Regions from separate parts of the Paraburkholderia sp. Ac-20342 genome, predicted to be linked through region 3. Evidence: riboswitches for the same ligand, from Rfam matches in the RefSeq annotation. Region 3 holds a riboswitch; each other region holds the start of a gene.
The links. Region 3 has a riboswitch for cobalamin ahead of G3N58_RS32270 (CbtB-domain containing protein). Riboswitches for the same ligand answer to the same signal wherever they lie in the genome.
Positions count from the first base shown of each region.

Region 1: another riboswitch for cobalamin. It lies ahead of cobW (cobalamin biosynthesis protein CobW); the one in region 3 lies ahead of G3N58_RS32270 (CbtB-domain containing protein).
Region 2: another riboswitch for cobalamin. It lies ahead of G3N58_RS00775 (TonB-dependent receptor); the one in region 3 lies ahead of G3N58_RS32270 (CbtB-domain containing protein).

Region 1 covers NZ_JAAGPQ010000005.1:140,329-147,905, forward strand. Annotated here, with positions in the region: gene G3N58_RS03670 (CHASE2 domain-containing protein) at 1-763, shown strand, start outside; gene G3N58_RS03675 (DUF4136 domain-containing protein) at 851-1,468, shown strand; gene bluB (5,6-dimethylbenzimidazole synthase) at 1,642-2,304, opposite strand; gene G3N58_RS03685 (cobyrinate a,c-diamide synthase) at 2,288-3,613, opposite strand; gene cobO (cob(I)yrinic acid a,c-diamide adenosyltransferase) at 3,617-4,219, opposite strand; gene G3N58_RS03695 (cobalamin biosynthesis protein) at 4,216-4,788, opposite strand; cobalamin riboswitch at 5,032-5,272, opposite strand; cobalamin riboswitch at 5,352-5,632, shown strand; gene cobW (cobalamin biosynthesis protein CobW) at 5,753-6,871, shown strand; gene cobN (cobaltochelatase subunit CobN) at 6,878-7,577, shown strand, end outside.
Region 2 covers NZ_JAAGPQ010000001.1:189,796-197,372, reverse strand. Annotated here, with positions in the region: gene cobC (alpha-ribazole phosphatase) at 1-409, opposite strand, end outside; gene G3N58_RS00795 (adenosylcobinamide-GDP ribazoletransferase) at 394-1,170, opposite strand; gene cobT (nicotinate-nucleotide--dimethylbenzimidazole phosphoribosyltransferase) at 1,226-2,287, opposite strand; gene G3N58_RS00785 (ABC transporter ATP-binding protein) at 2,333-3,175, opposite strand; gene G3N58_RS00780 (iron ABC transporter permease) at 3,172-4,242, opposite strand; gene G3N58_RS00775 (TonB-dependent receptor) at 4,270-6,270, opposite strand; cobalamin riboswitch at 6,360-6,620, opposite strand; gene G3N58_RS00770 (ATPase) at 6,829-7,188, shown strand; gene G3N58_RS00765 (cell division protein ZapA) at 7,185-7,499, shown strand.
Region 3 covers NZ_JAAGPQ010000143.1:4,578-12,154, reverse strand. Annotated here, with positions in the region: partial or broken gene G3N58_RS32280 (hypothetical protein) at 1-93, shown strand, start outside; gene G3N58_RS32275 (CbtA family protein) at 307-1,047, opposite strand; gene G3N58_RS32270 (CbtB-domain containing protein) at 1,059-1,280, opposite strand; cobalamin riboswitch at 1,323-1,466, opposite strand; gene G3N58_RS32265 (histidine phosphatase family protein) at 1,523-2,152, shown strand; gene G3N58_RS32260 (MarR family transcriptional regulator) at 2,351-3,076, shown strand; gene G3N58_RS32255 (FUSC family protein) at 3,083-5,185, shown strand; gene G3N58_RS32250 (DUF1656 domain-containing protein) at 5,237-5,446, shown strand; gene G3N58_RS32245 (HlyD family secretion protein) at 5,443-6,450, shown strand; gene G3N58_RS32240 (efflux transporter outer membrane subunit) at 6,447-7,577, shown strand, end outside.

The sequences.
Region 1 (7,577 bases), on a different contig from region 3:
CGGCTGGATCGCGGGTCTCGTCGACGTGTCGGCGCTGCATGCGGCCGAGCGTCAGCGCGAGGACGCGCTGCGGCTGCTGTCGCACGACATGCGCTCGCCGCAGGCGTCGATCCTGGCGCTGGTCGAGATGGAGCGCGCGCGGACCGAGCCGGCGCTCGCGCGCGGCCTGCTCGAACGTATCGAGCGCTATGCGCAGCGCGCGCTGACGCTCGCCGACGACTTCGTACAGCTCGCGCGCGCCGAGTCGCAAACCTATGTGCTCGAACCGCAGAGCCTGACCGAACTGGTGATCGACGCGAGCGACGAAGTCTGGCCGCAGGCGCACGCGAAGCGCATCGCGCTGCACACCGAGACGGGCGACGCCGACAGCGACGGCCACTGGATTTGCGCCGATCGCTCGCTGATGACGCGTGCTTTTGTCAATATTCTGAACAACGCGATCAAGTACAGTCCGCCAGACACGCGCATCGTCTGCAGCTTCGCGAGCCTGCCGGCGGGGCCGCACCCGGGCGGCACGGCGCGGCGCGTGTCGTGCACGATCCGCGATCAGGGCTACGGCATTCCGAAGGAGCAGCAGGCCGGGCTGTTCGAGCGCTTCCGGCGCTTTCACGAGGCGGAGCGGCCGGAAGTGGGCGGCGCGGGACTGGGCATGGTGTTCGTGAAGACCGTCGTGACCCGTCACGGCGGCGGTGTCGAGGTCGTCAGCGCCACGGGCGAGGGCACGGCTTTCACGATCTGGCTGCCCGCGCTCGACGACGCCTAACCGACGCGTAAGCGGCCGAACCGATCGCGCCGCGCCCGTGTCCTATCCGATTGACCCGAGAGCGATCCATCCAAGAGAAACGAGGAAATGGCAAAAGTCTTCTATCTTTGCGCGGCACTGGCCGCGGCGAGCCTGACCGGCTGCGCGGGCCCGAGCGCCGACGTGCACGTCGCGCGGCCCGACCCTGCCGCCGCCGCGCTGCAAGGCGAGCCGACCTATGCGATGGCGCGCACGCAGCCGCAGGAAGGCAGCACCGATCATCCGCAGGCGGAGAAGCTGGTGCGCGACGAGCTGGCGAAACACGGTTTCGTCGATAGCGACGGCAAGCAGGCGCATTACCGTGTGTCGATGGCGTACAGCACGCGCCTCGCGTCGGTCGGCATCGGCGGCAAGGATTGCGAGCCGGCCGACTGCGGCGACTCGGGCGGCGGGCTCGGTGCGCTGATGTTCGGGCGCGAGTATCGCCATACGCTGACGCTGCGCTTCTTCGACTACGCGAATGGCGAGGAGCGCTACAAGGTCAGCGCGGTGTTCGTCGATCGCAATGCGGACCCGCTGCATGCGCTGCCGCTGCTCGCGAAAACGGCGCTTGCGAAGCTGCCGTTCGACGAACCGGCCGACTGGCGCGTGAAGCTGAGCATCGACAAGACGAGCGGCGCGGCGAGTGTGGAGTCGATGAAGCCGTTGCAGCCGTTGCAGCGTTGAGGCAACGCTAAGGCAGGGATAGGCTTTGGGCTAACGGCGCTGTTGGGTTGGGGCTGACGGGGCTGAGCCTGGGCTTGGGCCGGGTTGGGACGAAGTCGAAACGAGGCCCAAACCTGGTTCATCCAGACCCGGCTAAAGCGGCAAGCCGGGGCCGCCCCGGCCTTGTGCGCGCCTTACTCGCGCTCCACAACATCACTCTGCGGCCAGCAGTTTTCGAACACGCAATCGGCAAGCGGCAGACGGCTCGCCCAGCGCTCGGTTTCGAGCATCGGCTCGCTGTAAAACCGGTCGACGTGGCCGAGGCACAGAATCGCGACCGGCCGCGCGCCCGCGGGCATGCGCAGCAGCTCGCGCACCGCCTCGACGTCGAACAGTGACACCCAGCCGAGCCCGAGCCCTTCCGCGCGCGCGGCGAGCCACATGTTCTGGATCGCGCACGCAACCGAGGCAAGGTCCATCTCCGGCAACGTGCGGCGTCCGAACACGTGCCGCTCGCGCCCGTCCATCAGCGCGATCACGAGCAGTTCCGCGCATTCGAGCATGCCCTCCACCTTGAGCTTCATGAACTCGTCGCGGCGCTTGCCGAGCGCGTCGGCGGTGGCGAGCCGTTCGCGCTCGACGATGTCGTGCAGGGCCGTGCGCAGGGTTGAATCGGTAATGCGCGCGATGCGCCACGGCTGCATGAAGCCGACGCTCGGCGCGTGATGCGCGGCGTCGAGCAGACGCCGCAGCACGGCGGGATCGACCGGATCGGCCACGAAGTGGCGCATGTCGCGGCGTTCGTAAATCGCGCGATATACCGCGTCGCGCTCGGAATCGTCAAAAGGCTGCGCCATGGAACAGGGCGGCCGTGAAGGCCGGGTTGGAAGGCCAGTAGGCGTGCATATAGGTTGCCACAATCGGGCCCACGCGATAAACCGCCTCGCCGGCGGCGTCGCTGTGCGCGCGTGTGGCGAAGCACAGCGGCGCGAGCGGCGTGCTGAGCTTCGAGTAGTGGAACGTGTGGCCGGTCAGCGGGCCGTGCAGGCTGTCGATCTGCTGCATGCCGAGCGCGGCGAAGCGCTTTTGCAGCGTCGCGTGACCGGGCACGAGGCCGAGCATGGGCGTGCTCGTGCCGTGCGCGTCGGTCAGCCGGTCGAGCAGATAGAGCATGCCGCCGCATTCGGCGACCACGGGCTTGCCCGCCGCGACGTGCGCGCGGATCGACGCGGCGCTGCGCGCGTTGCCGGCCAGCGTCGCCGCGTGCAGTTCGGGATAGCCGCCCGGCAGATAGAGCGCGTCGATGTCGTCGGGCAGGGCTTCGTCGGCGAGCGGCGAGAAGTCGTGCACTTGTGCGCCGAGCGCTTCGAGCAGCGCGACGTTGGCCGGATAGATGAACGAGAACGCGGCGTCGCGCGCTATCGCGATCCGCTTGCCTTCGAGCAGGCGCGGCAGGACGTCGGGCGCGGGCGTACCGAAGTCGACGGCCGGCGGCAATTCGGCGAGCGCGGTCGCCGCGAGCGTATCGGCCGCGCGCTCGAGGCGCGCGTCGAGGTCGTCGATTTCGTTTGCCTGGTGCAGGCCAAGGTGCCGGTCGGGCAGCGTGATTTCGTCGCTCGCGGCGATGTGCCCGCACCAGTGCAATTCGGGCGGCAGCGCTTCCTGCAGCATCTGCGCGTGGCGCGCCGAGCCGACGCGATTCGCGAGCACGCCATGAAACGGCAGTTCGGGCCGAAAGCGCGCGAGCCCGAACGCGAGCGCGCCGAAGGTCTGCGCCATCGCCTGCGCGGAGATCACCGCGAGCACCGGCACGCCGAACGTCGCGGCGAGATCGGCGCTGCTCGGCGTGCCGTCGAACAGGCCCATCACGCCTTCGATCAGGATCAGATCGGCCTCGGCCGCCGCTTGCGCGAGCAGGTTGCGGCACGGGGTTTCACCGACCATCCACAGATCGAGCGACAGCACCGGCGCGCCGCTCGCGCGCGCGAGGATCATCGGGTCGAGAAAGTCCGGGCCGGTCTTGAACACGCGCACGCGCCGTCCGAGCCGCCGGTGCAGGCGCGCGAGCCCCGCCGTGATCGTGGTCTTGCCCTGGCCCGAGGCGGGCGCGCTGATAAAGAGCGCGGGACAGGCCGGGCGGCGCGTCGCTTCGGGCGCTGACGGCATCGCTCAGAACTCCACGCCGCGCTGCGCCTTCACGCCCTGCTCGCGATACGGATGCTTGATCGCGCGCATTTCGGTGACGAGATCGGCGGCTTCGATCAGCGCGTCCGGCGCATGGCGGCCGGTCACGACGACGTGCAGCATCGGCGCGCGCGCGTTGATGACCGACAGCACTTCGTCGAGCGGCAGGTATTCGTACTTGAGCACGGTGTTCAGTTCGTCGAGGATCACCATCTGATAGTCGCCGCTTTCGATCATCCGGCACGCCTCGTCCCAGCCCTTGCGCGCGGTGGCGATGTCGGCGTCGCGGTTCTGGGTGTTCCAGGTGTAGCCGTCGCCCATCGTGACGAAATCGCAGTGTGCGATCGCGCCGAGAAAGTCGCGCTCCGAGGTATGCAGCGCGCCCTTGATGAACTGCACGACGCCAAGGCGCATGCCGTGGCCGAGCACGCGCACGGCCATGCCGAACGCGGCCGTGCTCTTGCCCTTGCCGGTGCCGGTGTTGACGATCAGCAGGCCTTTCTCGACGGTCGCGGCGGCCTGTTTCTTTTCATGGCCCTCGCGGCGGCGTTCGGTCATGCGTTGATGCGATTCGGGATCGGTTTTCATCGAAGGTCCTGTTGGGGAGTGTCGGGTTGGGTTGGAGCGGTGTCGGCGTCGCTGCTGGCCGAGGCGATCGCGACGGTAACGCCGTCGTGCACGGTCTTGGGTACGAGCAGGCGCGCGGGCTGTGTGGGCGATGCAGCGGCTGACGCAGCCGCCAGGGTCTGCGCCGCGAGCAGCGCGCAGGGTTCGCAAACGCCATCGACGCCGAGATGCGTTTGCGCGGCCAGCGACGGCGTGGCGACCGGCACCGCGGCGATCTGCTCGCGGCTGAACACCTGCAACGGCAGCGCATGACGCGCGCAGAATTCGCGCAGGCCCGCTTCATGGGCTTTGGCGTCGAGCGTGGCGACGGCGTGAATCTGTTCGAAAGAAGCGACGCACGCGTGCGAGCCGAGCGCGGCGCGCACCGCCGCTTCGATCTGTTGCGCCGAACTGCCGAGGCGACAGCCGATGCCGACGCCGAGCGTCTTGCCCGGGCGTCCGGTGTGTCGAGCGGCATCGGCTTTGGCTTCGGCATTCGCGTCAGCGCAAGAGGCCTCGTGCCCGGCGCTGGCGAGCGAGGCGCGCGTCATCGCGGCATGCAAGGCAAACGCCTCGCGGTAATGGAAAAAGGGCGGCTGCCTGCAAGGGCGCACGCGGCAAGGAAGATCGAGGTCATGCGGTACTGCGAATCCGGGCTTGGACCATCGCGCGGCGCGTTGCGTTTTTGCGGCGAAAACCCCGTGGAAAAACGCCACGCGCGGCGCGGCCATGCTTGAACGCCATCACATCCGTTCCCCGCGGATTCCGGCGGCCGGCAACGCAGCGATGAACGCGGCGCCGCCTCCGCGTCTGGCCGGTATCCGGGCTGGCGGCCTCACGCGCTTTGCCTTCCCGTCCGGATTCGTCGGACAGTGGCGCGAAAAACGCATGTGCGACGCGGCCGGAACGGCGCTCGCGTCGCAGGTCGCTTACCGTTGCGGGGACAGCACAGATTGAACGCATGACGCGCTGCCTGTTTCCCGTTTAACTGCACACGCGAGCGCATGTGCGGGCACCAAACGCGCGCATACGATAGCACATGGCGCCCCGCCGGATAAGCGCGCGCGGCGCTTCACGCGGTGTCCTTTCCTTGACTGCGCATGGCCGTGGGCCTACACTCGCACGCACTTCTGGTGCTCGCGCGCGCATCCATGCGCGTGCAGTTAAACGGGAAACAGGGAGCCCACCTGCTCTGGAACGGGCCAACCTGTGCTGTCCCCGCAACGGTAAGCGAAAAGCGGTATCGGCTGCATGGCCGGCCACCGCGGAGCCGGCTTCGATGTCCACGCGCAAGGCTGCGTCGGCATATCACCACTGGTCGAGAAACCACTCGGCCGGGAAGGGGAAGCGGCGCTTTCGCCAGCCCGGATACCGGCCCGAAGATGCAGGACGGACGCCACGGGGATGCGGCGTCGCGTTCACGACCTCACTTTCCGCTTTCTGTTTTCCGTTGTCGCGGCAACGCCGGCGCTCGTTCCGGCATGCGCGGCGCAACGCCTTCGGATGAACCTCACGATGCAAACTCAATTGCGCAAGATCCCCGTCACGATCATCACGGGCTTTCTCGGCAGCGGCAAAACCACGCTGCTGCGGCACATTCTTCAGCATGCGGGCGGCAAGCGCATCGCGGTGATCGTCAACGAGTTCGGCGAACTCGGCATCGACGGGGAGATCCTCAAGGGTTGCGGCATCGGCTGCGATGAAAACGGCGTCGAAACCGAAGGGCAATTGTATGAACTCGCGAACGGTTGCCTCTGCTGCACCGTGCAGGAAGAGTTTTTTCCGGTGATGGAAAAGCTCGTCGAGCGCCGCGGCGAAATCGATCACGTGCTGATCGAAACCTCGGGTCTCGCATTGCCGAAGCCGCTCGTGCAGGCGTTCAACTGGCCGCAGATCAAGAGCAGCTTCACGGTCGACGCGGTCGTGACCGTCGTCGATGGTCCGGCTGCCGCGAGCGGCCAGTTTGCCGCGAACCCGGTCGCCGTCGATGCGCAGCGCAAGGCCGATCCGAATCTCGATCACGAATCGCCGCTGCACGAGCTGTTCGAAGATCAGTTGTCCGCGGCCGATCTCGTGATCCTGAACAAGACCGACCTCGTCGACGATGCGCAGCAGCGCGCGGTCGAAGCGCTGATTCGCGGGGAGATTCCGCCGCAGGTGAAGATCGTGCGCGCGCAGCAGGGCCAGCTCGATCTGCACACGCTGCTCGGGCTCGAAGCGGCTTCGGAAGAGACGATCCACCTGCGCCACGATCATCACGGTTCCGCCGACGATCCCGACCACCACCACGACGAATTCGATTCGGTCGTCGTGGAAGCGCGCGTGTCGTCGCGCGACGCGGCGATCGCCGCATTGCAGACGCTTGTCGAAGGCCACACGATTTATCGCGTGAAGGGCTTTGCCGCGTTGCCGGGCGCGGCGATGCGCCTCGTGATTCAGGGCGTGGGGCGGCGCTTCGACAGCTATTTCGACCGGCGCTGGCAGGCCGGCGAAAATGACGGCGGCGCGCACGCCGGCAGCCGTTTCGTGCTGATCGGCGAAGACCTCGATCAGGCCACGCTGCAACGCGCGTTCGACGCGGCACTCGACGCCGCCGCTAGTGCGCCCGCGAGCGTTGCCGCACACCAGGCGTAAGCGCTCATGCATCTGCTACGCACGACGCCGGGCGGTTTCGTCGACGATACGCAGGGCGTGATCCGTATCGATCAGCAGCCTGCCGATATCGTCGTGCTCAGTTCCGCCGACACCACGCTGTCGCTGCTCGCGAGCGTGGTTCCGCGTCTCGGCGACGGCTTCCCGAGCCTGCGGCTCGCCAACGTCACCTATTTGCGGCAGCCGGCGTCGGTCGATTTCTATCTCGACGACGTGTTGCAGCATGCACGCGTCGTCGTGGTCGATCATCTCGGCGGCGAGGCTTACTGGCCGTACGGCATCGAGCAGGTCGTCGCGCTCGCGCAGCGCAGGCAGCAAACGCTTGCGATGTTTTCCGGCGATTTGCAGGAAGACCCGAACCTGCTCGCGCGCAGTACCGCGAGCGCCGAGTTGTGCCATCAGTTGTGGCGTTATCTGCGCGAGGGCGGCCCGCAGAATGCCGAGGCGTTCCTGCGCTGCATCGCCTATCGCGCGCTCGATTGGGGACGCGAGCCCGAGCCGCCGCGCGCGTTGCCGGCCGCGTCGCTCTATCATCCCGCGCACGACACGCCGACCATCGCCGACTGGCAGGCGCGCTGGCGCCAGGACGCGCCTGTGGTCGCGATTCTGTTCTACAAGGCGCATCTGCAGGCTGCCAATACCGCGGTGTTCGATGCGCTGATCGACGCGCTCGAAGCGCAAGGGCTCA
Region 2 (7,577 bases), on a different contig from region 3:
TCTGCGCGAACGCATCGAACCACGCATGCACGCGCTGCGCGAACTGCGCGACGCTCTCGCCGCCATGCGCGCATGCATGCTCGAAATCGGCGGCCCAGTCGTCGAGCTGCGCGCGATCGATCGCGTCCCAGCGCTGCGTTTCCCAGGCGCCGAAATTCATTTCCTTCAGACGTTCGTCATGGCTGACCACGCAGCCGAAGTCGTTGGCGATCTCGGTGGCGAGCGCCGCGCAGCGCGTGAGCGGACTCGAGATCAGCACGCGCGGCGCCGGCACCTGCAAGGTCGCGAGCCGCAGCGCGAGCGCGCTCGCCGACACCTCGGCGCTTTCGGCCAACGCGACATCGCTGTGTCCGTAACAGATGCCCGCATCGAGCGCGACGGCGGGATGACGAATCAGGACGATATCCATGCGAGCCCCACCAGATAGATGCTCAATTCGAAAACCTGCTGCGCGAAGCCGAGGCAATCGCCGGTATAGCCGCCGATGCGTCTCACGAAATAACGGCCGATCGCCACGCGCAGCACGAGCAGCACACAGCATGTCGCAAGCGCGAAACGCCAGTCGGGCGCGCCGCGTCCGTTCGGCCACAGCAGCCACGGCAGACCGAACAGCGCCGCGCACATCAGCGCGGGGCCGCTCAGGCGCTGTGCGACCGGCTTCGCCTTGCCCTCGGCGCGCACGTAGTCGAGCGTGGCCAGATAGCTGATCGCCATCGCGCGGCTCGCGCCGTGCGCCGCGATCATCAGACCGGCCGCGCGTGACGGCGGCAAGGCCGCGAGCGTTTGCCACTTCAACGCGAGCGCAACGACGAGCGCGATCGCACCGAATGCGCCGACGCGCGAGTCGTGCATGATGCGCAACACGTCCTCGCGCGAATAGGCGCCACCGAACGCATCGACGCAATCGGCGAGACCGTCTTCGTGAAACGCGCCCGTGACGAGCAGCGACGCGGCCATCGACAGCAGCACCGCGACGCCCGCCGGAAATACGCGCAACGCGGCGAGATAGACGAGCGCGCTCAAGCCGCCGATCAATACGCCGACGAGCGGAAAGTAGCGCGCCGCCGCATTCAGATAATGCGGCTCGTAGCCGACCCAGCGCGGCACGGGCACGCGCGTGAAATAACCGAGCGCCGTGAAGAAGTAGCGCAATTCCGCGAGCGGGTTCATGAGCGGGGCGAGGTTCGCGTCACGTCACGCCTTGGGTCACACCTTAGGTCACACATCATCCCTCGCGATCGGCCACGCCGGCCGAGTCGAAACTCGCCATCTCGTTGACGAAGGCCGTCGCCGCGCGCAGCAGCGGCACCGCGAGTGCCGCGCCGGTGCCCTCGCCGAGCCGCATGTCGAGCGACAGCAGCGGCTGCGCGCCGAAATGATCGAGCATGCGCCGATGCCCGGCCTCGTTCGACGCATGCGCGAACACGCAGTACTCGCGCACCTCGGGTGCGAACGCATCGGCAACGAGCAGCGCCGACGTCGCGATGAAGCCGTCGACGAGAATCGTCATGCGAGCTTCGGCGGCTGCGAGATACGCGCCCGCCATCATCGCGATCTCGAAGCCGCCGAACGTCGCGAGCACGTCGAGCGGCGCCGGCGTTGGCGCGTGATGCGCAAGCGCCGCCGCGAGCACGTTGCGCTTGCGCGCGAGCCCCGCGTTGTCGAGACCGGTGCCGCGCCCGACGCATTCGTCGATCGGCACATCGCATAAACGGCTCATCAGACACGCGGCCGACGAGGTGTTCGCGATCCCCATCTCGCCGAAGCCGATCACATTGGTGCCGAGCGCCGCGTGATGACGCACGCGCGCCGCGCCCGCCTGCAAGGCGGCCAGCGCCTCGGCCTGGGTCATCGCCGGTTCGTGCGCGAAGTTGCGCGTGCCCGGCGCGACCGGAATGTCGACGAGCCCTTGCGTCGACGGCAACGGCGTCGCGATGCCCGCATTGACCACTTCGAGCTCGATGCCCGCGACGCGGCTCAGCGCATTGATCGCCGCGCCGCCCGCGAGAAAATTGGCAACCATCTGCGCGGTCACCGCTTGCGGATACGGGCTCACGCCTTCGGCGGCAATGCCGTGATCGCCGGCGAAGACGATCATGGCCGGGCGCTCGACCGTCGGATGCGTGCTGCGTTGAATCAGCCCCATCTGCCGCGCGAGCGTTTCCAGACGGCCGAGGCTGCCGGGCGGCTTGGTCCGCGTATCGATGATGTGTTGCAGCTCGGCGCGCAGCGTCTGATCGAGCGGAGCGACGTTGGGCAAACCGGCCGGGCGTGGAAAGCGAGTCATAGGTATAAGCGGAAATCGCCGCAAAAGAATGTCGGAATAAAAAAGTCAGCCTGATGCAATGTCATGATCGGCACGCAATTCATGACGCATGCGCGGCGCGGGAATCAGCGCCTCGTGCTCACCGTCGCGAATCAGAATCAGCGGATAGCCGAACGCGCGGCTCGTCAATTCGGGCGTCAACACGTCGCGCACCAGGCCGGCGCATGCGCCGCCTGCTCCATCGAGCAGCAATGCGTGCGTCGCGAAGCGGCGCGCGAGATTCAGATCGTGACACGAAAACAGCACACAGCGCCGCGGTTCCTGCGTCCATGCAACGAGCGCTTCGAGGCAATCGATCTGATGATGCAGGTCGAGATGCGACAGCGGTTCGTCGAGCAGCAGAAGCGGCGCATCCTGGCACAACACGGCCGCCAGCGCGACACGTTGGCGCTCGCCGCCCGATAACGACAGCACATCGCGCGCGGCGAAACTGCCCAGGCCGAGCCGTTCGAGCGCCGCCTGCGCGGCCGCGCGATCCGCGTCGCGCTCCCACCCCCAGCCGCCGAGATGCGGAAAGCGGTTCAGCATCACGATGTCGAGCACGCTGGCGCTGAACGCATCGTGCGCGCTTTGCGGCATCAACGCGCGGTGCCGTGCGAGCGGCAACGGCGGCCAGTCGGCAAGACGCCTGCCGTCGAGTTCGACGTGCCCCGCCGACGCCGGCCGCAGCCCCGCGAGCGTGGACAGCAGCGTTGTCTTGCCCGCGCCGTTCGGCCCGGCGACGCACCAGATTTCGCCGGCATGGAAGGTCTGCGTGAACGCATCGAGCAAGGTGCGCGCGCCGGCGCGCAACGTCACGCGTTGCGCGCTCAGCGCCGAAGCCGGGACGGTATCGTGGGCGCGTGTCATGGACGCCTCTTCAGCAGCATCCAGAGAAACACCGGCACGCCGACCAGCGACGTCATCACGCCGACCGGCAACTGCGCGGGCGCAATCACAGTGCGCGCGACGAGATCCGCGCCCATCACCGCGACGCCGCCGCCGAGCGCGGCCGCCGGCAACAGCATGCGCTGATCGTTGCCGAACGCGAGCCGCAGCATGTGCGGCACCACGAGGCCGACGAAGCCGATCGTGCCCGCCGTCGTCACGGCGGCGGCAGCCGCAAGCGAGGCCACCAGGTACACGCGCAGACGCAAGGGCATGACCGCAACACCCAACGCCTGCGCGGCCGCATCGCCGCGCAGCAGCACGTTCAGGCGCGGCGCGGCGGGCACGATCACAAGCAGCGCGAGCAGCAGCGCGACGAGCGCGGTCCACGGCGGCGCGCCGCCGTTGAGGTCGCCGGTCAGCCAGAACAGCATGCCGCGCAAGCGGCTGTCGGGCGCGAGATTGAGCAGCAGCGTAATCAGCGCGCCCCACCCCGCCGCGATCACCGCACCGGTCAGGAGCACCCGCGGCGACGTGTCCTGCGGTTCGCCGCGCCATAACTCGCGCCGCGCGAGGCCAAGCACGAGCAGGATCGACACCAACGCACCGGCGAACGCACTCGCATCGACGATCCACCATGCGCCGCCCGCGATCATCGCCACGAGCGCGAACGTCGCCGCGCCGCCCGATACGCCGAGCACATACGGCTCGGCCAGCGGATTGCGCAACAGCACCTGCAGCAGCGCGCCGGCGAGCGCGAGCAACGCCCCGCACGCGAAGCCCGCGAGCGCGCGCGGCAAGCGCAACGTACGCACGATCTCGCCGGCGAGGTCGTCGGCGCGCGCGGGTCCGGCATGCCACGGCATCAACGCGGCCAGCACGCGCGATGGCGCGAGCGGCACGCTGCCGAGCGCGAGCGACGCGACCAGCACGGCCAGGGCGATGACCGCGAGTCCGAGCCAGATCGCGGCCGCGCGCCTTGCGTTCATCGTGCGCATGGTAGGCGTGACGTGGCCGGCAGCCGGCAGCGAGCCCGGCGCGCGATTCATGCGCGCGCGCTCACGCCGGTGCGTGCGTTACTGCTGCTGCCAGCCAAGCGTGACGTAGGCACCGCGTCGCGGCGAGTTATACGAGTAGGCCGTTTCATAGTCCTTGTTCAGCAGATTCTCGATTTGCGCGCTCACGTACCACGCTTTCGTGATGTTGTAGCGCGCCGACAGATTCACGATGCCGTAGCCGCCCAGATTGCCGGTGCTATCCGCGCGCGGACCGCTCACGATCCACTCGCCGCCCACGCGCCAGCCGCCGATGCTGCGATTGATCGCGAGCGAGCCGAAGCGTCGCGCGCGCCGCACGAGGTCGACGTCGTTGTCGAGATCGACGGGATTCTGCAGCGTCAGCGAGGCGCGCACGTCGGTCTTGCCGACATGCCCGCTCCACGATCCTTCGAGCCCCTGCACTTTCGCGTGCCCGACGTTCTCGGCCAGATAGATGCCGGGGATCGTCTGCACGTAATCGATCAGATTCGTATAGCGCGTCTGAAAGGCACTGACACGCACCACGCCGAGCAGGTTCGATGCGTACTGCAAACCCGCTTCGACCGAATGACTGCGCTCGGGCCGGATCGACGGATTACCGCTCAACGGATAGTACAGATCGTCGAAGCTCAGCGCGCGGAACGCGTCCGAATAGCTTGCGGTTGCCTTCCAGTGCGAGGTGATGTCGAAGCCATAGCCGAGATAGTAACTGTTCGCCCCGCCGAAATCGGAGTACTGGTCGCGCCGCACGTTAGCTTGAATCTGATTGCGGCCGAAGCGCGCGGTATAGCCCGCGAATACCGAATCGACGTGACGGTTGGGCGCCGCGAACGTATCGGAATCGAGGCTCTGATCGAGATGCTCGTAGCCGAGTTGCAGCTTCTGGTTTGCGGCCAGCGCGAAATCGTTCTGCCAGGTGTACTGGCGATTGTCGGTATCGAAGCGGCCGTTGTCGATGCCGTTGGTATTCGACACGCTGCGGTCGTCGCCCTCGGCAACCGTGAAATGCGTGGTCCACCAGTCGGTCAGCTTGCCGTTCGCGAACACCGAGAGCTGGCGCACCTTGCTATAGAGGTTGTTCAGATCGGTCGGCTCGCCATAGGCGTTGTCGTAGCTGTTGTTGCCGTTCGACTGGAAATAGGTGACGCCGGCGTCCCACCTGTCGCTGAACTTGTGACGCAGCGATGCCGAGAGGCTCTCGTTCAGATTGCCGTTCGCGTTCGGATTCGCGCCGGGCGCTTGCAGCGGATCGAGCGAGGAAAAGCCATCGGTTTTGGTGCGCGCGAGCGAGATGCTGAAGGTCGTGCGGCCGTCCTGATCGAGCGCGCCATTGACGCCGACGGTTTGCGTCTGCGTGTGATAACTGCCGTAGCCCAGCGAAAAATTGAAGCGCGGCGGATGATCGCCGCCATCTTTCGTGAACACCTGCACGACGCCGCCAATCGCACCCGAGCCGTACAACGCCGAGACATTGCCGTTCACGACCTCGACGTGATCGACCTGGTCGAGCGGAATCTGCGCGAGTTGCGCGGAACCGAGGCTCACCGAATCGACGCGCACGCCGTCGATCAGCACCAGCGATTGCGTCGACGACGCGCCGCGCAAAAAGAGGCTCGTCGTCGAACCGGGGCCACCTGTACGCGAGATTTGCGCGCCGGGCGCGAGTTGCAGCAGGCCGGGCAGATCGGTCGCGGTCGTGTCGGCAATGTCCTGCTGATCGAACAGCGTGGTCGGCGGGATCGTATCGGCGAGTGCCTGCGGTCCGCGTTCGGCGGTCACGACGACTGGCGAGAGTACGGTGGCCGGCGGGTTCGCGCGGGGGTTCGCATCGGCATCGGTATTCGCATCGGCGGACGCGCTCGAAGCTGAAGCCGATGATGCGGCCGACGAAGCAGCCGGCGAAGCAACGGGCGATGCAACATCGGCCGGCACGGAAGACGCCGCCGACGCGGCAGCCGTGGTCCCGGCAGTCTGCGCATGCACGACGGGCGGCAGACCCGCGAACGCGAGCAGCGCCGCGCGGGCGAAGGGGGACAGCATGGGTGAGAGTCCTGTGGATAGCGTGCGCAGCCCGCTTCCCCGCAGGCCGCCGCGTAACGAGGCGCCCCCGATGTTTAACGTTTTCGCGGGGGACGTCCTCTCCCTCTGGCCGGTATCCGGGCTGCGACACATCGGCCCCGCCTTCCCACGCGTGACGCGCAGTGACACACTTGCAGGTTCAGCTTCGACCTGCAATCAGGACCGACCTGCATGACGAGATGCGGTCGCTTACCGTTGCGGGGGCAGCGCAGGTTCGCGCGTGCCGGTGTCGAACCCCGCGCGCGCCCTGCTTCCCGTTTAACTGCGCGCGCCGAAAAGCGTGCGCGGGCACCAGAGTGCGGCCAGTTTAGGAGCGCCCCCGGCGAGCGTCAAGAAAGGTCAATCCCTGCGCGAGCCGTGCCGTTGAGTGCAGGTTATTGTCCGATCGACGAGCGGTTTTTCATCTTATGGTCGGGAAAATGCTTGCATAAAGCCAAGTTGTTACGTCTCGAAACGAGACAATTGTCGGAACCTGTAACATTCCGCGCTAAAATGCGAGGTCTTTAGAGGACGCAGCACATGCTCACCGAACTCGAATCACTCTCCCAGAACATCGGCAAGCTGATTGCGATCAGCCAGCGCCACCACGAAGCGCGGCTCGCGCTCGAAGAACAACTCGCGCACACGCGTGCCGAAGTCGAAGCCACGCATGCGGAACTCGCGCAATTGCGCGGGGAGCGCGATGCCCTGCAGGCGGAACGCGATGCGCTCTCCGCCAAGATCGACGACGCTCAGGTGCGCCTGAATGCGATTCTCGAGAAATTGCCGCGTGCCCGCGCGAGCAGCGAACCGGATAACCAGCTCGATCTGCTCGACTCCGCTCAACCCGAACCCGAGGAAGCGGAAAGCGACGTGAGCCGCCACGGAGAAAACGCATGACCACCAAGCAGATCGAAGTATCGATTCTCGACGTACCGTATCGTCTCGCCTGCTCGCCGGAAACCGAAGCCGCCCTGCTCGAAGCGGTCGCACGCGTCGATGCGGAAATGAAGAAAATCCGCAACGGCAGCAACGTGCGCGGCACGGATCGCATTGCCGTCATGGCCGCGCTGTCGCTGGCATCGGAACTGCTTAAGCTGCAAAACAGCGTGCGACACGGAGAAGCATTTCCCGCTGAAGAAATCCGGCGTACAATGCAGCAAATGAACGAACAGCTCGGTACTGTGATTGAACAGTACAGCTTGCAGTAAGCGGTCACAGCCGGCTTCGAACCCAATGTCGAACCGGTCGTGAATTCAACGAAGTAGCTTGAAACGCAGTACTTTTTT
Region 3 (7,577 bases):
CCGCATCACGTCAAGACCCTTCTCACAATTTCTTTTAAAAAAATCGAAGAGCTTAAAAATCGAGCACCATGGCATCGAATTCGAATTAGTTAGCCATCCGATTTAATTTGCACCGGGAGAAGCGAAGAACATGGATTAGAAGATTAGGTAATTGGCGAAAAGCGACCTGAGGAGCTTTTCCACAGAAAATGTTCGCAAGCCTGTGGATAACCACTCCACAATTACGCCAAGTCATTGAAGTAAAACCATTCTTGCGCGTTGCGCGCGAAGCATGACCGCTTTCGCGGTCATGCATTGCCTTCAATCTCAGGCCGACCTCATCGTTACGCGCGCATTCGTACGCATGAATGCACTGCGCTCGACCAGCGCGCCAAACAGCAACCCGATCGTCGCCCACATGATCACCTGCATGCCGATCGCGACGACGCGGAACTTCCACAGCAGCACGGCCGGGAAAGCGGCGGGCACTTCATTGATGACCGGCATCGACAACTGCACGGCCGCGATGATCGCGACGAACACCAGGCCTGCCACGATCGAGCCATTCCACGCGCCGAGCTTCGCAACCGCGCGGCGGCGCACCTTCAGCGCAAACACCATCGTCACGAGCGAAATGGCGATCATCAGGAAGAACAGCCCCGTGCGCATGCCGATCGTCTCGGGATCGCCGACCGATGGCGGATTCGCCGGATACTTGATATTCGGCACGATCACGAGCGCGATGAAGGCGCCGAGCGCGAGCCATGCGGACAACGCGCGCATGCTCAATGCACCCGCCCGTCCATAGGCATACGCAAACACAAGCGAGAACAAACCACCGAACGCCGCACCATACGTCACGACGCCGGTCAGCAGACCGAGACCCGCCTGCGTTTCGCGGCTCACGAGTTCGGGCTCGGGAGCTTCGCCGCGTGCGGCCGCCGCTTTTTCTTCGAATGAAATAGCCTGATCGACCTGCGGCTCACCCGCGAGTCTCGCGAAGCTGAATGTGAGCAAGCCCGCGACGATGCCCGCGAGCATCCCGCGCACCAGTAATTTGCCAACCATGTCGGACTCCGTTAGTGGCAGGGAAAGCCAAGCAGATGGCGGCCGTCGTGCACGAACTCATGCACGTACATGCCGGGGACCAGCGAAGTAGCCCCCTCTTCCGCACCAACAAAATAAAGCGCGAGCAACAGCAGCAAACCGCCGAATACCACCCACGGCAGCAGTTCGCGCAAAGGAATCGGAGTAGGCTCGGCCGCAGGTTGCGCGGCGGGATCGAAAACGGCTTCGGCCATGATGGATATCTCCTGGGGGTAACGCGCCCCGAAAGTCGATGACATAGGAATGGTGCGAAGCACAGGTCTGGCTTTCGGCTCTTGCTTGCAAACCGATTACAGTGGCGCGACCGCGCCGGGCTCTCACCGGCTTCCGTGCTTCGCGGAGCCCTTATTCTACGCGCTAAACTTCTGCCTTCATGAAAGCTTCGGCCACGTTTGCAAGCTCGCGTGGACAAACGGCAGCATCGGGAAAGCACAGAATGGATACGCGACTGCTACTGATAAGCCACGCGGCGACGGCCTCGCAACGCGCGGGCCGCTTCCCTTCCGACGACCCGCTCGACGCGCGCGGCACCGCCGAAGCGCAAGCGGCGCGCGCCCGTCTGGCACTTGCGCACGAGGCTCGCGTCTTCACGAGCCCGGCTGCCTGCGCGCGCGATACGGCTGCGGCGCTCGGCCTGAACGCCACACCCGCCGCAGCGCTAGCGGATATCGACTACGGCGACTGGCGCGGCCAGCGCCTCGCGGATCTCGCCAATGAAGCGCCCTTGCAACTCGCCGCGTGGACTCGCGACGCCGACACCGCGCCGCCCGGCGGCGAATCGTTCAGCCAGCTCGTGCAACGGATCGGCGCATGGCTCGACGCACCGGACGGACCCACGACATCGGCATCGACATGCAACGCGGCAAACCCGGCACCGCCAGCCGTATCGCCGCAAACACACACGGTGCTCGCCATCACGCACGCGCCGCTGCTGCAAGCCGCCATCGTGCATGCGCTCGGCGCATCCGCACAGGTATTTCCTCGCATCGAGATCGCTCCGCTGTCGGTCGTCGAATTGCGCCACTCGCGGCGCGGCTGGACATGGTGGCCAGCCGCCACTCGCTGACGCGAACGCGGCATGCGAAACATACGGCTTCGCTCCCCTGCTGGCAGCCCCGCCGCCGCATCCGACACCATCGGAAACACGTCCCGTCCCCCTCCGTTTAACGCGACTGTCGCATTCGCGCCGCAGACTCTCCCGGCACGGCGCGAATTTCCGATTCAATAGTTTGCTAACGAATATCAAGGAAATACAATACCTGCCATGCCGAATCTTGATACCCTGCGCCGCACCGTCAGCAGCACGCTGGTCGTCGCCGCCAGAAAGTGGCGGCGCACGAGTCATGGCGTGCTGGCGGCCTTCAACGTCTCCGAAGCGTGCGCGACCCCGCTTCTGACCGCGAGCCGGCTCGGTTCGGCAGTGCGCCAGGTTACGCTCGCCGATCACATCGGCATCGAAGGCCCTTCGCTCGTGCGGCTGCTCGATCAGTTATGCGCAGCGGGCCTGATGCGCCGCGAGGAAGATCCCGAGGACCGCCGCGCCAAAACCGTCGCGCTCACCGACGAAGGCCGCGCCGTCACCGCGAAGATGGAAGAGGAGCTGGTCACGTTGCGCGCCCAGGCGCTCAAGGGCCTGTCGCGCGACGATCTCGAAGCCACGCTGCGCGTGCTCGATGCGTTCACGACGGATGCCAGCGGCCGCGCCGAGCTCGACGCCGAAGCGGCGGCGAAGCCCGAGCCGCCGCAACGCGGCACAACGGCCGGACCTGCAGCGGGCACCCGCGCGCCGCTCGAACGCGCCGCGTCCAAGCGCACCACGTCGCCGCTCAAACGCGAACCCGCGCGGCGCGAACCCCTCGCCGTCAAACTCGGCAAGACCGGCAAGAGCGCGGCCCCAGGCGCCGGCAAGGCGCACGGTACGGTCAAGGCACGCAAGTCCACCAAACGCGGCGTCCGCGCAACGGCGCCACACAACGCCGGGTCCGCGTAACGGTCTATGGCCTACCCTTCCTTTCGCGACTGGCTGTTCTCGGTCAAGACGTTCTTCGCGGCAATGCTCGCGCTCTACATCGGACTCGCGTTCCAGTTGCCGCGGCCGTACTGGGCGATGGCCACCGTCTATATCGTGTCGAACCCGTTCGTCGGCGCGACCCGCTCGAAGGCACTCTATCGCGCGCTCGGCACTGCGCTCGGCGCGGCGGGCGCGGTGCTGCTCGTGCCGCCGTTCGTCGAATCGCCGTATCTGTTCAGCGTGGTCGTCGCGCTCTGGACCGGCACGATGCTCTACCTCGCGGTATCGGACCGCACCGCGCGCAGCTACGTGTTCATGCTCGCGGCCTACACGATGCCGATCATCGCGCTGCCTTCGGTGACGAATCCCACCGGCGTGTTCGATCTCGCGGTCAGCCGGACCGAGGAAATCCTCGTCGGCATCGTCTGCGCGAGCATCGTCGGCAGTGCGCTGTTTCCGAGCCGGCTCGCGCCGACCATCATCGAGCGCACCGACGCATGGTTTCGCGACGCCGCGTTCTACGCGACCGAAACGCTGTCGGGCCGCATCGCGAGCGCGGCGATTTCGGGCGCGCGGCAGCGGCTCGCGAGCACGATCAACGGTCTGGAACTGCTGCTGAGCCAGCTCGCCTACGATCACACGCGGCCCGACATCCTCGCGCGCGCACACGAACTGCGCGGACGCATGCAGTTGCTGCTGCCGATCATGTCCTCGCTCGCCGACCCGCTGCTCGCGCTCTACCACAACGGCCAGCACAGCTGGCCCGAAGGACTCGACGCGCTGCTCAAAGACGTCATCAAGTGGTTCAACCAGCCGCTGCCCGCGCCGAGCAAGGGCTATCACCCGGACGAAACCGCCAACGCGCTGCGCGAGCGCATCGCGGCGCTGCGTCCACCCGCGGCCGCGCTCGCGCACTGGGACGGCGCGCTGCTCTCGAACGCGCTATGGCGTCTGAGGCAGGTCATCGACGTATGGCAGGACTGCCGCTCGCTGCGCATCATCATCGCGCGCGACGAAGGTTCGTGGCGGCCGCACTTCCGTCATTGGCGGCTCGGCGGCACCGAGCGTTTCTACGACCGCGGCATCATGCTGTTCGCGACCGTGTCCGCGGGCCTCGCGGTGATTCTCGCGTGCAGCCTGTGGATCGGCTCAGGCTGGAACGACGGCGCCAGCGCGGTGACGCTCGCGGCGGTGGCCTGCTGCTTCTTCGCCGCGCTCGACGAACCCGCGCCGATGGTGTTCCGCTTCTTCCTCGCGACCGCGGTCAGCGTGCTCGCGGCGGGCGTCTATCTGTTCGCGGTGCTGCCGCACGTGCACGACTTCCCGATGCTCGTGATCCTGTTCGCCGGGCCGTTCATCCTCGTCGGCACGCTGATTCCGCGCCCGCAGTTCAACATGGTCACGGTGCTCGTCGCGGTGAACACGGCGACCTTCATCAGCATTCAGGGCGCCTACGAGGCTAACTTTCTCACCTTCGTGAACGCCAATCTCGCGGGCCTCGCCGGCCTGCTCTACGCGTATCTGTGGACCCGCGTGACGCGTCCGTTCGGCGCCGAATTCGCGGCTTCGCGCCTGCTGCGCTCGAACTGGGCCGACGTCGCACTGACCGCGTCGACGACGCCGATCGAAGACCCGCGCAATCTCGCCGCACGCATGCTCGACCGTCTGATGCAACTGATCCCGCGCCTCGCCGCGACCGACGAGCACCGTCATCCGTCGATCGAAAGCTTCCGCGATCTGCGCATCGCGTTCAACGCGATCGATCTGCGCCGCGCCACGCGCAAGCTCGGCGGCGAAGTGCCGGGCGCGATCGAGCACGTTCTCGACGGCGTACGCAGTTACTACGAGAGCTGCGTCGAGCGGCGCCGCCGCGAGCCGGTGCCGCAGAGCCTCATGGTGTCGATCGACGCGGCGGTCGCGCGCGTCACCGCGCAAGGGCTCGCGAATGCCGCCGCGCCGACCGAAACCTCGCCGACCTCGGCGCGCCAGTTGCGCGACGCGCTGCACGCGCTCGTCGGCTTGCGTCTTTCGCTGTTTCCGGCCACGCTCACGAAGCCGACGCCGACCGAACCGGAGGCTTCCGCATGATGCGCGCCTCCGCTTCCGGCAGCCCGTTCCCACTCTTTTCCAGTTCCCGCGATGATCGGTGAAATCGATATCTTCGGCGTGTTCGTGCCGTCCGTGCTGGTGCTGATGCTGATCGCCTACCTGATCAACCTCGTCATCCGCACGGTGCTCGCGTACGTCGGCTTTTACCGCTTCGTGTGGCATCGCTCCATCTTCGATCTCGGCATCTATGTGCTGGTGCTGGGCCTTGTCGTCGTCGTTTCGCACAGACTAATAACGTGAAAAAAACCTGGTTCTCGCTCGGTCAGATCCTGCTGACCCTGATCGTCGTCGTCGTGGCCGCGCTCGTGCTGTGGAAGCTGGTCGCCTATTACATGTTCGCGCCGTGGACCCGCGACGGACACGTGCGCGCCGACGTGATCCAGGTCGCACCCGATATCTCGGGGCTGATTTCGTCGGTCGAGGTGACGGACAACCAGCAGGTCAAGCAAGGCCAGGTGCTGTTCGTGATCGATCAGGCGCGCTATGCGCTCGCGCTGCGCCAGGCCGAAGCGACCGCGCAGCAACGCCGCGCCACGCTCGACCAGGCGCGCCGCGAATACGCGCGCAATCGCCAGCTCGGCAATCTCGTCGCGGCCGAAGTGCTCGAGGAAAGCCGCTCGCGCGTCGATGCGGGCGAGGCCGCGCTCGCCGACGCGGACGTCGCGATCGACACCGCGAAGCTGAACCTCGAACGCTCGACGATCAAAAGCCCGGTCGACGGCTATCTGAACGACCGCGCGCCGCGCGCCGGCGAATTCGTCGCGGCGGGCCGCCCGGTGGTGGCGGTGGTCGACATGCACTCGTTCCGCGTCGACGGTTACTTCGAGGAAACCAAGCTGCGCGGCATCGACATCGGCCAGCCGGTCGACATCACCGTGATGGGCGAGCCGACGCCGTTGCGCGGCCACGTGCAGAGCATCGTCGCCGGGATCGAGGACCGCGACCGCACGCAAGGCTCGAATATGCTGCCGAACGTGAACCCGGCGTTCAGCTGGGTGCGGCTCGCGCAGCGCATTCCGGTGCGCGTCGCGCTCGACGAAGTGCCTGCCGACTTCCGCATGATCGCGGGCCGCACCGCGACGGTGTCGGTGCGCGATCTGTCGCCGGTCAGAAGGCAGCCGGTGTCGGGTGCGGTGGCGGCTTCGGCCGCGCCGGTGGCGCCCGGTTCGGCCGTGGCGGCCAGTTCGGCCGTGGCGGCCAGTTCCGCCGCGCCGGCCGCGGCTGCGTCGGGCGCGTCGCAATGAAACTCGCGCGCCCCTTATCCTCGCTGGCGCCGCGCCTGCCGCTGCGGCCATGGCTCCCGCTGTTGCCGCTATTGCCGCTCGCGGTCGCGCTGAACGGCTGCATCAACGTCGGCCCCGACTACACGCTGCCGAAGCAGGCGCTCGTCAACGCGCCGCTCGCCAAAGGCGCGCTCGAAGGCGCTGACCCCACCCTGACCTCGACCCTCAACACGCCGACGGTCTGGTGGAAGCTCTACGACGATCCGGTGCTGAACAGCCTCATCGACGAAGCGCTGAAGTCGAACACCGATCTGCGCGTCGCGGCCGCGAATCTCGCGCGCTCACGCGAGGCGCTCGGCGTCGCGCAGGCGCAGGGCGGCTTCTCGGGCAAGGCGTCGGCAGCGGTCGAACGCGCACAGGAATCGGCCGAGCAATACCTGCTCTTCGAGAAACTGCCGGTCGCCAACGAAGCCGACCTCGGCATCAGCATCTCGTACGAAATCGATCTGTTCGGCAAGCTGCGCCGCGGCGTCGAAGCGTCCGCGGCGGACACCGAAGCCGTCGAAGCCGCGGGCGACCTCGCGCGCATCACCGTGGTCGCCGACGTCGTGCGCTCGTACGTCGAGCAATGCTCGGCGGCCGAGGAGTTGCGCATCGCCCAGCAATCGCTCGCGTTGCAGAAGCAGCGTGTGGACGTGTCGCGCCGTCTGCGCGACGCGGGCCGCGGCAATCAGACCGACGTCACGCGCGGTCAGACCCAGGTCGACAACCTCGCGGCCGACATCCCGCGCTATACGGCGCGCCGCAAGATCGCGCAATACCGGCTCGCGGCGCTGCTCGCGCGCGCGCCGTCCGATCTGCCGCCGGCCGTGCTCGCCTGCGATCGGCTGCCGCAACTCAGCCAGCCGATTCCGATCGGCGACGGCGCCGCGCTGCTGCGCCGCCGCCCCGACGTGCACGAAGCCGAGCGTCAGCTCGCGGCCTCGACGGCACGTATCGGCGTGGCGACCGGGGCGCTCTATCCGAGCGTGAGCATCGGCGCATCGACGGGCTTCACGGGCATTCTCGAAGACATCGGTACCTCGCCGACCGGGCGCTGGGCCTTCGGTCCGCTGATTAGCTGGACCTTCCCGACCAACGGCGCGCGC